Regions from separate parts of the Nocardia sp. XZ_19_369 genome, predicted to be linked through region 1. Evidence: riboswitches for the same ligand, from Rfam matches in the RefSeq annotation. Region 1 holds a riboswitch; each other region holds the start of a gene.
The links. A riboswitch is a leader RNA that binds a small molecule or an ion and turns the genes downstream of it on or off. The one in region 1 is predicted to bind cobalamin.
Positions count from the first base shown of each region.

Region 2: it holds a riboswitch for cobalamin, as region 1 does, so the genes downstream of both, IBX18_RS20875 (iron ABC transporter permease) here and IBX18_RS11670 (CbtB-domain containing protein) in region 1, are expected to answer to the same signal.
Region 3: it holds a riboswitch for cobalamin, as region 1 does, so the genes downstream of both, IBX18_RS32800 (ABC transporter substrate-binding protein) here and IBX18_RS11670 (CbtB-domain containing protein) in region 1, are expected to answer to the same signal.

Region 1 covers NZ_JACVED010000003.1:7,599-11,009, forward strand. Annotated here, with positions in the region: gene IBX18_RS11655 (OsmC family peroxiredoxin) at 38-478, shown strand; gene IBX18_RS11660 (hypothetical protein) at 553-1,044, opposite strand; gene IBX18_RS11665 (CbtA family protein) at 1,080-1,913, opposite strand; gene IBX18_RS11670 (CbtB-domain containing protein) at 1,904-2,098, opposite strand; cobalamin riboswitch at 2,164-2,329, opposite strand; gene mhuD (mycobilin-forming heme oxygenase MhuD) at 2,401-2,715, opposite strand; gene IBX18_RS11680 (alpha/beta fold hydrolase) at 2,810-3,411, shown strand, end outside.
Region 2 covers NZ_JACVED010000005.1:429,493-432,903, forward strand. Annotated here, with positions in the region: gene IBX18_RS20870 (ABC transporter ATP-binding protein) at 1-330, opposite strand, end outside; gene IBX18_RS20875 (iron ABC transporter permease) at 462-1,493, opposite strand; cobalamin riboswitch at 1,577-1,708, opposite strand; gene IBX18_RS20880 (alpha/beta fold hydrolase) at 1,774-2,943, shown strand; gene IBX18_RS20885 (ABC transporter substrate-binding protein) at 3,007-3,411, shown strand, end outside.
Region 3 covers NZ_JACVED010000009.1:496,041-499,451, forward strand. Annotated here, with positions in the region: gene IBX18_RS32790 (MFS transporter) at 1-855, shown strand, start outside; gene IBX18_RS32795 (hypothetical protein) at 825-1,520, opposite strand; cobalamin riboswitch at 1,576-1,780, shown strand; gene IBX18_RS32800 (ABC transporter substrate-binding protein) at 1,797-3,374, shown strand; gene IBX18_RS32805 (ABC transporter permease) at 3,382-3,411, shown strand, end outside.

The DNA.
Region 1 (3,411 bases):
GCTGCATCGGAAATTGCTTACCAGCGAAAGGATTTTAATGCCTACACGTACCGCTCGTACCGCTTGGACCGGCTCTCTTCAGGAGGGGTCGGGGCAGGTCGAGCTGGCCAGTTCCGGGGTCGGCAAGTACGACGTGTCGTTCCCCAAGCGTTCCGCCGACGAGGCCGACGGGACCACCAGCCCGGAGGAGCTCATCGCGGCCGCGCACTCGTCCTGCTACGCGATGGCGCTCTCGGCGCAGATCGGCAATGCGGGCGGCACCCCGGAGAGCCTGGACGTCACCGCCGACGTGACCCTCGGCCCCGACCCGGCCGGTGGCTTCCGGATCTCGGGCATCAAGCTGACCGTCCGCGGCAAGGTCTCCGGCATCGACGCCGATGCCTTCGCCGCCGCGGCCGAGGCCGCCAAGGCGGGCTGCCCGGTGAGCAAGGCCCTCGCGGGCGTCGACCACATCCTGCTCGACGCGGCCCTGGCGTAGTTGGCACTCGCACCGCCGCATGGTTTTTCGCACACCGGCTGGTGTGCGGAAAGCCATGTGATTATGCGAAATGCTCAGGCCCGGCGAAAGAAGCGACGGGCTTCGGGGCGGTACATCGCGGGGATGGCGACCAGGACCGCGACGATGTGAATGACGCGGAACAGGCCGATGGTCGCGGATTCGACGGTGATATTCGCGAACAGGTCGCCGAACTTGTCGGCGGACAGCAGCGCGGCCAGCGGTTCGATGACCAGTGACAGCAGGCCGATCACGCCGATCCCGAAGGTCAGTACCAGCCGGGCCCAGCGGGCGCCGTGCGTCATCCGGATGGCGACCAGCAGCACCACCAGATAGATGCCCAGCCGCACGGCGAGACCCGTCGCCATGCTCGCCACGTCGACCTCTTCGCGTTCGAGCAGTGCGGCAATCCGAACAATCGCCTCGGCGACCCCGGCGAGCAGTGCGACGACCATGCCGAGGTAGGCGATACGGATGGCGCGTGGCGGCTCGACGGGCGCACCCGAGCGAAGCGGTGCGGGCCAAAGAGAAAGGGCGGTGTCGGTCATGACACCGACACTGCCCCTCTTCTTCTGGATGCGGATCAGCCCGCGGTAGCGATCGACTCTCGTACCGGAGTATCAGTGCGCGTGGCGAATTCGGTGAGCGCGGCGAAGCCGAGGGCCAGGCAGGCCCACAGCGTCGCGGTCTGCGCCAGCGACGCCACCCGGAACTGCCACAGCAGGCTGGCCGGGAAGTCCGCCTTCACCTCGTCGACGCCGGGCAGCAGGATGTAGCCCACCGCCGTGACGAGAACTAACGCGGCGAGTCCGGCGATCAGCCGCAGCATGCTCAGCCGCCCGCGCAGCACCTTGTAGACGTACACGCCGACACCGACCGCCACCAGGCCGAGCAGCACCGCCGCCAACCACAGCAGGGTGCGCTGGTTGATCGTGTCCGGATCGCCGACCGCGGGTGGGTTCGCCGGGTATTTGAAGAACGGCACCGCGACGATCGCGGCCCAGCCACCGAGACCAAGCGCCAGTGCGAGTTTCGGCCCGGAGAACGTCGTGTAGCGCCGCGCGAAGTGCGCGACCGAGGCGAAGATCGCGCCGAGCGCCAGGCCGGCCAGGCCGAGGGCGAGGAACTGTCCCGCCTTCTGCCCGGCGCGGCTGACCAGTGGTTCTTCCGCGTCGCCGTGCGAATGTCCGCCGCTCGCCTCCGGTTCCGCGCCGTGCGGATGATCCGCGGCGGAACCGGCTTCCTCGATGGCGATGGCGGCGTCGACCTTCGGCTCGCCGACGAAGTAGCCGACCGATGCGGCCAGCAAGCCCGCGATCAAGCCTGCCAGTAGTCCGCGCAGTAGAAGGGTCTTGAGGGAACCGACCAGGGGGACGGCAGCCGACGGAGTCGGCGGGGTGGGTGAGCTCAGTGGCACGGAAGCCCCAGCAGGTGACGTCCGTCGTGCATCAGCTCATGCAGATACATCCCGCTGCGCGAGATGACGCCCTGGTCGAAGCCGACCAGGTACAGCGTGAGCAATGCGAGAAGAACGACACCTACCGTGACGAGCACAGTGGCGAGTGAATCGGTTGCCCGGCTCGGCGAATGCGCGATGGCCATGCGAGTCCTCCTAGGGATGCGCGAGGTCGGACATCCGTCCTCCACAGCGCTTTCAGCGTCCCGTCGTCGAATGGGGGCGAGAGTGCCGGTGTCTGGCTGTCCGGCACCCAGGAGCTCGATGCATGGAACACAGTGGCGCGACCGCTCCGGAATCGCACCGGATTACCGCATCACCCTCGCGTTTTGTCCTTCGAACTGTGACACCTGGAGGCACCCGACGTCAATATGACCAGCGCGGACCGCGCCCCGCCGTCGGGCGAGTCGCCGGGCAGGTCAGCCCGCCCGGCCATCCCTGAACTACGTCAGCTCGCGGGCTTCGCGGCCACGTCGAGGACCACCTCGAATTCGAGCAGCGAAGCACCCGTGGAGACCGGCTTCTGCCGCTCACCCGCGTGCGCCTCGCGCGCGGGCCCGTCCCGCCAGGCCGCGAACGACTCTTCCGAATCCCACTGGGTGACAACGAAGTACCGGTTATCCCCGGCGACCGGCCGGAGCAACTGGAAGCCGAGGAAACCGGGCGAACCCTCGACCGCGTGCGCACGGTGGGCGAACCGCTTCTCCAACTCGGGGCCTGCGCCCTCGGGAACCTCGATCGCGTTGATCTTCACAACAGCCATGGCCTCGACAATACGACCCGCGAGCGGCCGCTCGGTATGGGCCGTATCCGGGGGAAGTGCGCACGCCGCGCGCAGACCCGGCAGAATCGGCGGGGTGTTGCACGACGAAGGTGGAGCGGGGGTGCCGATCCTGCTGCTGCACGGGCTGATGGGCAGCGCCCGGACCTGGCACGACCAACTGGACTGGCTGCGCGACTACGGCCACGTCTACACCTTCGATGCCGCGGGCCACGGCAGACCGGCGCCTGCCGAACTGACCACCGAGGCCTTCGTCGCCGACCTGACCGCCGCCACCGCGGGCATCACCGAGCCCATGGTGGTGATCGGGCATTCGATGGGCGCGCTGCACGGCTGGGTCTTCGCCGCGACGCACCCCGAGCGGGTGCGCGCGCTGGTGATCGAGGACATCGCCCCGGATTTCACCGGCCGCACGGCGGCGAACTGGGCGGCGATGATCGAGGCGTGGCCGCAACCGTTTCCGGACGCGGCGGCGGTGCTGAAGTTCTTCGGGCCGGTCGCCGGTCGGTACTTCCTCAACTCGTTCGAGCACGGCCCGGACGGCTACCGGCTGCACGGCTCGGTCGCGACCTTCCGCGACATCTCCGAGGAATGGGGCAGTCGCGACTTCTGGCCGCAGTGGCACGCCATCCGCGTGCCCGCCCTGCTACTGGAGGGCGAGCACACCATCACCCCGCC
Region 2 (3,411 bases), on a different contig from region 1:
TCCGGTGAGATCCACCGTGGCCAACGCCTCTTGGACAGCCTGCTGTTCGAGCGGCGAGCCGGCACCCCATGGCGGCAGGTACGGGGTGAGTCCCAGCGCCACCACCTCGCCGGCGCGCAGGTCAGCCGGTGGGCGCTCGTCCTGTGCGACCATCGCAACCGTGCGGGCCCGCCGGCGCGACGACATCGCGTGCAGCACTTCGCCATCCACCGTTACCCGACCACGCACCGGCCGCCGCACCCCCGCGAGAGTCTGCAACAGCGTCGACTTCCCTGCGCCGTTCGGTCCGACGATCCCGATCGTCTCGCCGGGCTGGATCGCGAAGCTCACGTCGGAGACCACGGTCCGGCGCCCAGCTGCGCATGCGAGCCCGTGCACTTTCAATGCTCCAGCGTTACCAGTGGTTTCGACGCTGTCGCGCGCAGAGCTAGTGGTGCTGGTGATGGCGATGTTGTTACCGCTCATGACTCTCCGAACCGATAACGCCGTCGCCCCATCAGAATCAGGAAGGTGGGGGCGCCGATGAGTCCGGTCAGCACGCCGACGGGGATCTCGATGGGGCGAACCACGATTCGAGTGGCGGCATCGGCCACGACGAGGAACAGCGCACCGCAGAGCGCACAGGCGGGTAACAGATTGCGGTGACGCGGACCGACCAGCAGACGGGCCGCGTGCGGGACAACCAGCCCGACGAAGCCGATACCACCGGAGACCGCCACGAGCACGCCGACCAGCACCGCGAGCAACACGAACAGCGCAATGCGGAGCTCTTTGACGGGAACGCCCAGTGAGGCGGCGGTATCGCCGCCGACGGTCAGCGCGTCGAGCCAGCCACTCGCACCTAGCAGCGCGACAGCCGCGACCACTACCACGCTCAGCGGCAACGCGATTCGCGTCCAGTCGGCGCCCGCGAGGCTGCCGAGCAACCAGAACAGCACCGCCTGGGCGTGCGAAGGATCCGGACGACGGAAGATGAGGTAGCTGCTCAACGCGGCGAACCCGGAGCTGAGCACGGTGCCGGTGAGCACCAGCCGCAACGGCGTCAGCCCGCCCTGCAGCACCGCGATCAGGAACACCAGCCCCGCCGCGACGAACGCACCGACCAGCGCCCCACCGGACAACGCCCACACCCCGGCCCCGGCGAACAACCCGGAGGTGATGACCGCAGCCGCGCCGACCCCCGCACCTGACGAAACCCCGAGCAGGTACGGGTCGGCCAGCGGATTACGCACCAGGGTCTGCATGGCCGCGCCCGCCAGCGCCAGCCCCGCGCCGACGATCGCGGCGAGCACAGTTCGCGGCACCCGCAGCTGCCACACGATGGTGTCCAAGCCGAAGTCGGTCGGCGCCTGCCCGGTCACCCGGTGTTGCAGCACCGTCAATACCGAAGAGACGGGCAAGGTTTCCGCGCCGAAGCCGGTGGCGAGAATCATCGCGCAGATCAGTAAGGCCCCGAGGGCAGGGAAGATGATCGCCGCACGGACACGAGTCATGCCGCCACCCCGCCAGCGCTGGGTTCCGGCATGCGCCGAGCGCGCATGATTCGGTGGTGCTCCACAGGCAAGTCGCGGCCTCTCCAGAGTTGTCCCGGCAGGGGAGGTCTGACTTTCGCCGTGAGGGCGATCACAGTGGCGCGACCGTTCCGGAATTACACCGGATTCCCGCACCCGCCGAGGTTGACGGCAGGACTCTACCGTTCGGTCGGGTTCGCGGCGCCGCGGGGGCAAGGTGTGGAATGGCGACAGTCCACATTCTTTACCTACAGTGGGACAGATGTCGCCGTTCGATGACCGGCACCCGTCCACTGTCGCGGACTGGGACGACGCGCGACGCAAAGCCCGGCTACGGGACACCAGCCTGTGGCACGAGTGGAAGACGTTGCGCCGGACCAGGTCCGCGGTGCTGCGGGTGGTCGTACTGCTGGCCGCCGTACTGGTCGTCTTCGCCCAGTACCTCACCTACGACGTAGAACCCGAACAGGTACGACTCGCCCGCACCGACCCCGCGATCCTGCCCGTCGCCGCCCCGGCCGATCCCGAAGACTGGGACACGGTGGTGGTCGACATGGTCGGGCTCGGCGGCCTGGACGCCAGCGCGACCGCCGCCGCCCTGCCCGCGCTGCGCGGGATGGGCGTGGTCTGGGCCATCCGCTACGACAACGAAGGTATCGACACCAAGGTCATCGCCGACCTGATCGTGCGCGCCACCGAGCTGTCCGGCTTGAAGAACATCGTGCTGGTCGGGCACAGCATGGGCGGGGTGATCGCGTTGGAGGTCGCCAAACACATCCACCTCGACAGCGACCGCCACCTGGCCGGGGTGATCCTGGACTGCACGCCGGTGGACCTGAACGCGGTCCGCCCGGAGAGCCGCGGCCGCGGCGAGGACATGGTGCGCTGGATGCGCTGGCTGCCCGGCGCGCGAGAAAGCCGCCTGCTGCGGCTGGCCGTGGAAACCTATGCGCGCCGCGACCGTTTCGTCTCGTACGGCGGCGATGGCCGACCGCCCGGCATCCGCTTCGGCCGGCTGCGTGTGGTGATGGGCGAGGTGTTGCGGGAGAAGATCTTTTCGCGCAACGCGGCGAGCAACGGGCTGATCGAGGTGCAGTTCACCGCGATCGTGGCGGGCGGCGCGACCAATGATCTGAAGGCGCTGGCCGCGCCGGTGGACGGAAAGCCGCGCCCCGCCATCGTTTTCATCCGTCCGCGCGACCCGAGCCGGGACCGGGTGGTCGATGTCGAGTACTCGCACCAGGTGTTGATCGAGCAGGCCGGCGGCGTGGACGGCACGCTCTCGGTGGTGCAGGCGCGAAACACCGGGCATGCCAATCCGATGCAGCGCCCGGTCGAGTACAACACGGTGATCGACCAGCAGATCCTGCCGTTCATCCAGCAGTACCAGGAGCAGGTCCGGGCGCAGACGACGGCGGCGGCACCGCGCTGAGCAGTTCGAACCAGCATGAGACAAACGGTGTTCGGGCCGGATTTGTCTTGTTTGAATCCCTGCATGTACCGACCACGCACGTTTCTGTTCGGCCGCCAAGGCCGCACCACCGCCGCATTGCTCGCCGTGGCAACCGTTGCGACCCTCGGACTCACCGGCTGCGCGAACAACGACAAGCCGGTCGGTCCCGTCGCCGCGGACACGCCGCTACCCGTTGACGTTCCGGCAGGCACCAAGCTGATCGTCGCCGACCAGTCCGAGCGCCTGCAGTCGGTGCTGCGGATCTCCGGTGAGCTGGACAAGCTGCCGTTCCAGGTCGAGTTCGCCAATTTCGTCGGCGGACCGGCCATTCTCGAAGCCTTCCGCGCCGAGGCCGCCGACGTGGCGCAGGTGGGCGATGTGCCGCCGATCCACGCGTTGATCGCCGGGCAGGACGTGCCGATCGTCGCCGCGTACCAAACCAGCCCG
Region 3 (3,411 bases), on a different contig from region 1:
GGACGGGCGGAGCGGAGCGCGAGTCGCCCCGTCATCACCCGGGCCCATGGCGCGTTCTCCAGCCTGGTGGTGCTCGGCAGTCTTGCCACCGGATTGGCTGCCGCGGCCGAACTTCCGCTCGCGGTCCCCTTTGTCGTGGTCGCCATCGCCTCGATGGTGACCGGTGCCGCCACGTTCCGGATGCTGCCGGGCCGCGACATACCGGAGGACTACGAGGACTGCACCGCAACAGATTTCGCCGACTCCCACCGATGGCGGATCGCTCCTTTCGTACTCATCGGGGCACTCGGCGCGCTGGCCTTCGCCAGCGAGAACGCGCATCAGAGTTGGAGCGCGGTCTTCGCCGAGGCCGAACTGCACACCGGGCCGGGATCGAGCGCGGTCGCGCCCGCCGTGTTCGCGGGCACGGTCGCGCTCACGCGGTTCGCCGTCGGCGGCGTGCGGGCCGATATGTCCCGCACCGTACTACTCGCCGGAGCTGCGGCCACCGCGGTCGGCACCGTCCTCATCGCCTCGGCGCCAACACTTTTCGTCGCCGCAGCCGGTCTCGCGGTGGCCGCGGCCGGGACCGCGGTGCTGTTCCCGACGCTGCTGGCCGTGGTCTCGCGCAACGTCGACGAGGCCCGCCGCGGCCGCGCGACATCGATCGTCACGATGGTGTCCTACCTCGGATTCCTGCTCGGGCCGGTCTATGTCGGACTCTGGGCCGACGCCGTCGGGCTGCGCGGTGCCATGCTGGCCGTCGCGGTACTCGCTGCCGGACTGTTCCTGCTGACACCGGTATTGCTGCGCCGCAGCGGATTCGGTAAACGCGGTGCGGCCGATCAGGTCGACTCGGCAATGAGGTGGAGGTAGGCGGTGTCGAGCGGGATATCGACCGCATACCAGGCTGCGGGTCGGTCGTCGTCGCGGGGACACCAAGCGGACGCGATGCACAGCCGGGCCACTTCCCCTGCGGCCAAGCCGGGGAGATGCCACGCGATTCCGGCCGGATCTGCATATCGCACACCGTAATCGGTGCTGTCGTCCGAGCCGGTCGACAACAGCCGCGCCCACCTGACGGGCATCAGCCGACCGTCCGCGGCCTGCATTGCGAGCAGCTCCGCATCCGGGCCGCCGATCGACACCATGAAGTGCTCGTTCTCGACACTCACCGCCGCGAGGCATTCGCCGGAGTCCTGGCCGCCGTACGCATCGGCGGGCAGGTCGGTCAGCGCGGCCGAGACGACCAGTCCGGACACCTCGGCGCGCGCCTGCACCTGCCAGATTCCGGCCCACACGGGGACCGGTGGGCCGTCGTCCCAGGGCTTGACATCGATGCCGCCGATCAGCAGATCGACCGTTGCGGTCCGGTGCCGCCAGCGATGCAGATGGGAACCATTCGCCAAGCGCCACAGGGTATTCGACTCCGCCGGTAGCACATCCGCCGCGAGCGTGACGGAGAACTCGACGGTGCCGAGGGGCGTGTCGATCACCGCTGGGCGACGGTCTGCCTGAGCCAGCTGGTCGGTGGGGAGCATCCGCCTATCATCCAGGGTTGCCGACCGGCGTATCCCGGATACCCGAACGTACCGCAATCCGGCTGCTCGTCGGCGTCAGGAATAGCAGACGGTATGGTCTGAATCCGGCGTAGGGAACACCGGTGCGAATCCGGGGCTGTCCCGCAACTGTCACCGAGGAGCGATCCGCCGATTCATGGTCACGGCCTACCCAGGCTGGAAGACCGGCGGGGAGCGTTGATCCGGGAGCCAGGATACCTGCGCCGTGGTACCGGGAACTCACCCACGAGGATGGCAATGGACAAGTACACAGCGGTGCGGCCCGGGCTCGGTCGCCGTTCCTTTCTGCTCGGGAGCGCGGGTGCGCTCGCGCTGGGCGGCCTGCTCGCGGGTTGCGGCACCGAAGGCGGCCCAGCGGCGCCGGATGGACCACCGCGAGCGGGCGGACGCCTGCGGTCGGTGATCGCGGGGCGGTCGGCGAGCGCGGACGTGCTCGATCCGCACGAGGCCGGTAGTTCGGCGGGTGGCGCGGTGTCGAAGAACGTGTGGGACAAGCTCGTCGCCTACAACAACGACCTGACGTTGCGCTATCGGCTGGCGGAGTCGTTGGAGCCCAATGCCGACGGCAGCCAGTGGCGGATCACGCTGCGCCGTGGCGTGGTGTTCAGCGACGGCTCGCCGTTGACGGCGCGGGATGTGCTGTGGAGTTTCGAGCGGATGCTCGACCCCGCCAAGAAGTCGTCCGGCGATCTGGCCAACATCGACATGTCGCGCACCCGCGCCGACGGCGATCTCGGTGTGCTGGTGACGATGAAAACGCCGCTGGCCGACTTCGGTTCGGTGCTGGCGGGCTGGTACTGCTACATCGTGAAGGAGGGCACCGGCACCATCGATGGATCATCGCTGCCGGTGGGCACCGGTCCGTTCGCCTTGCAGCGGTGGTCGCCCGGCGACCGAACACTGTTGCGGCGCAACGACCGATACTGGGACGGACGGCCCCTGCTCGACGAGGTGGAGATCATCCAGATCGCGGAGACCGAGGCACGGGTCAATGCCTTCCTGTCCGGGGAAGCCGATGTGGTGCACGAGATCTCGTACTTGCAAGCGCGCACCCTGGAGCGCGACCCCGGTACGACCGTGGTGGTCCCGCCCGCCGGCCTGATGGGCGCGTTCCAGATGCGGGTGGACACACCGCCGTTCGACGACGTGCGGGTCCGGCAGGCCATGCGTCTCGCCGTGAACCGCCAGGCCATGGTCGATTCCGTGTATTACGGCTACGCCGAGATCGGCAACGACGTCTACGGCAAGGGTACGCCCTTCTACCACGACGGTCTGCCGCAGCGGACCTATGACCCGCAGCGCGCGCGAGAGCTGTTGCGGGAGGCGGGCAAAGAGAATCTGACGGTCACGCTGCCGACCGCCGACGGCTCGCCGGGCATGCTCGACTCCGCGACATTGTTCGCCGAGCACGCGAAGGCTGCCGGGATCAACATCCGGCTCGAATCGGTGCCCGCGGACACCTACTTCTCCCAGGTCAGCGGTAAAGCACCGCTGTCGCACATCGGTTGGTGGAACTACAGTCTCGATTACTTCTACGGCCAGACCATGACCAGCACCTCACCCAGCAACGGCACCGGCTGGCGGCGGCCTGGGTGGGACGCGAAGTTCGCCGAGGCGCGCGCCGCGATGGACCCGCAACGCCGCCGCACGCTGTATCACGAACTCCAGGAAGAACTCTGGAACGAGGGCGGATACATCCTGCACAGCTTCGCCAAACGTCCCGACGCGGCGAAGAACCATGTGCGCGGCGTACGCAGCGGGGTGCCCGGCACCGACGACTGGGCGAACTACGCCACCACCTGGTTGGCGACGTAGCAGCGCCGTGATCGCCTATATCGCACGGCGTGTCGGC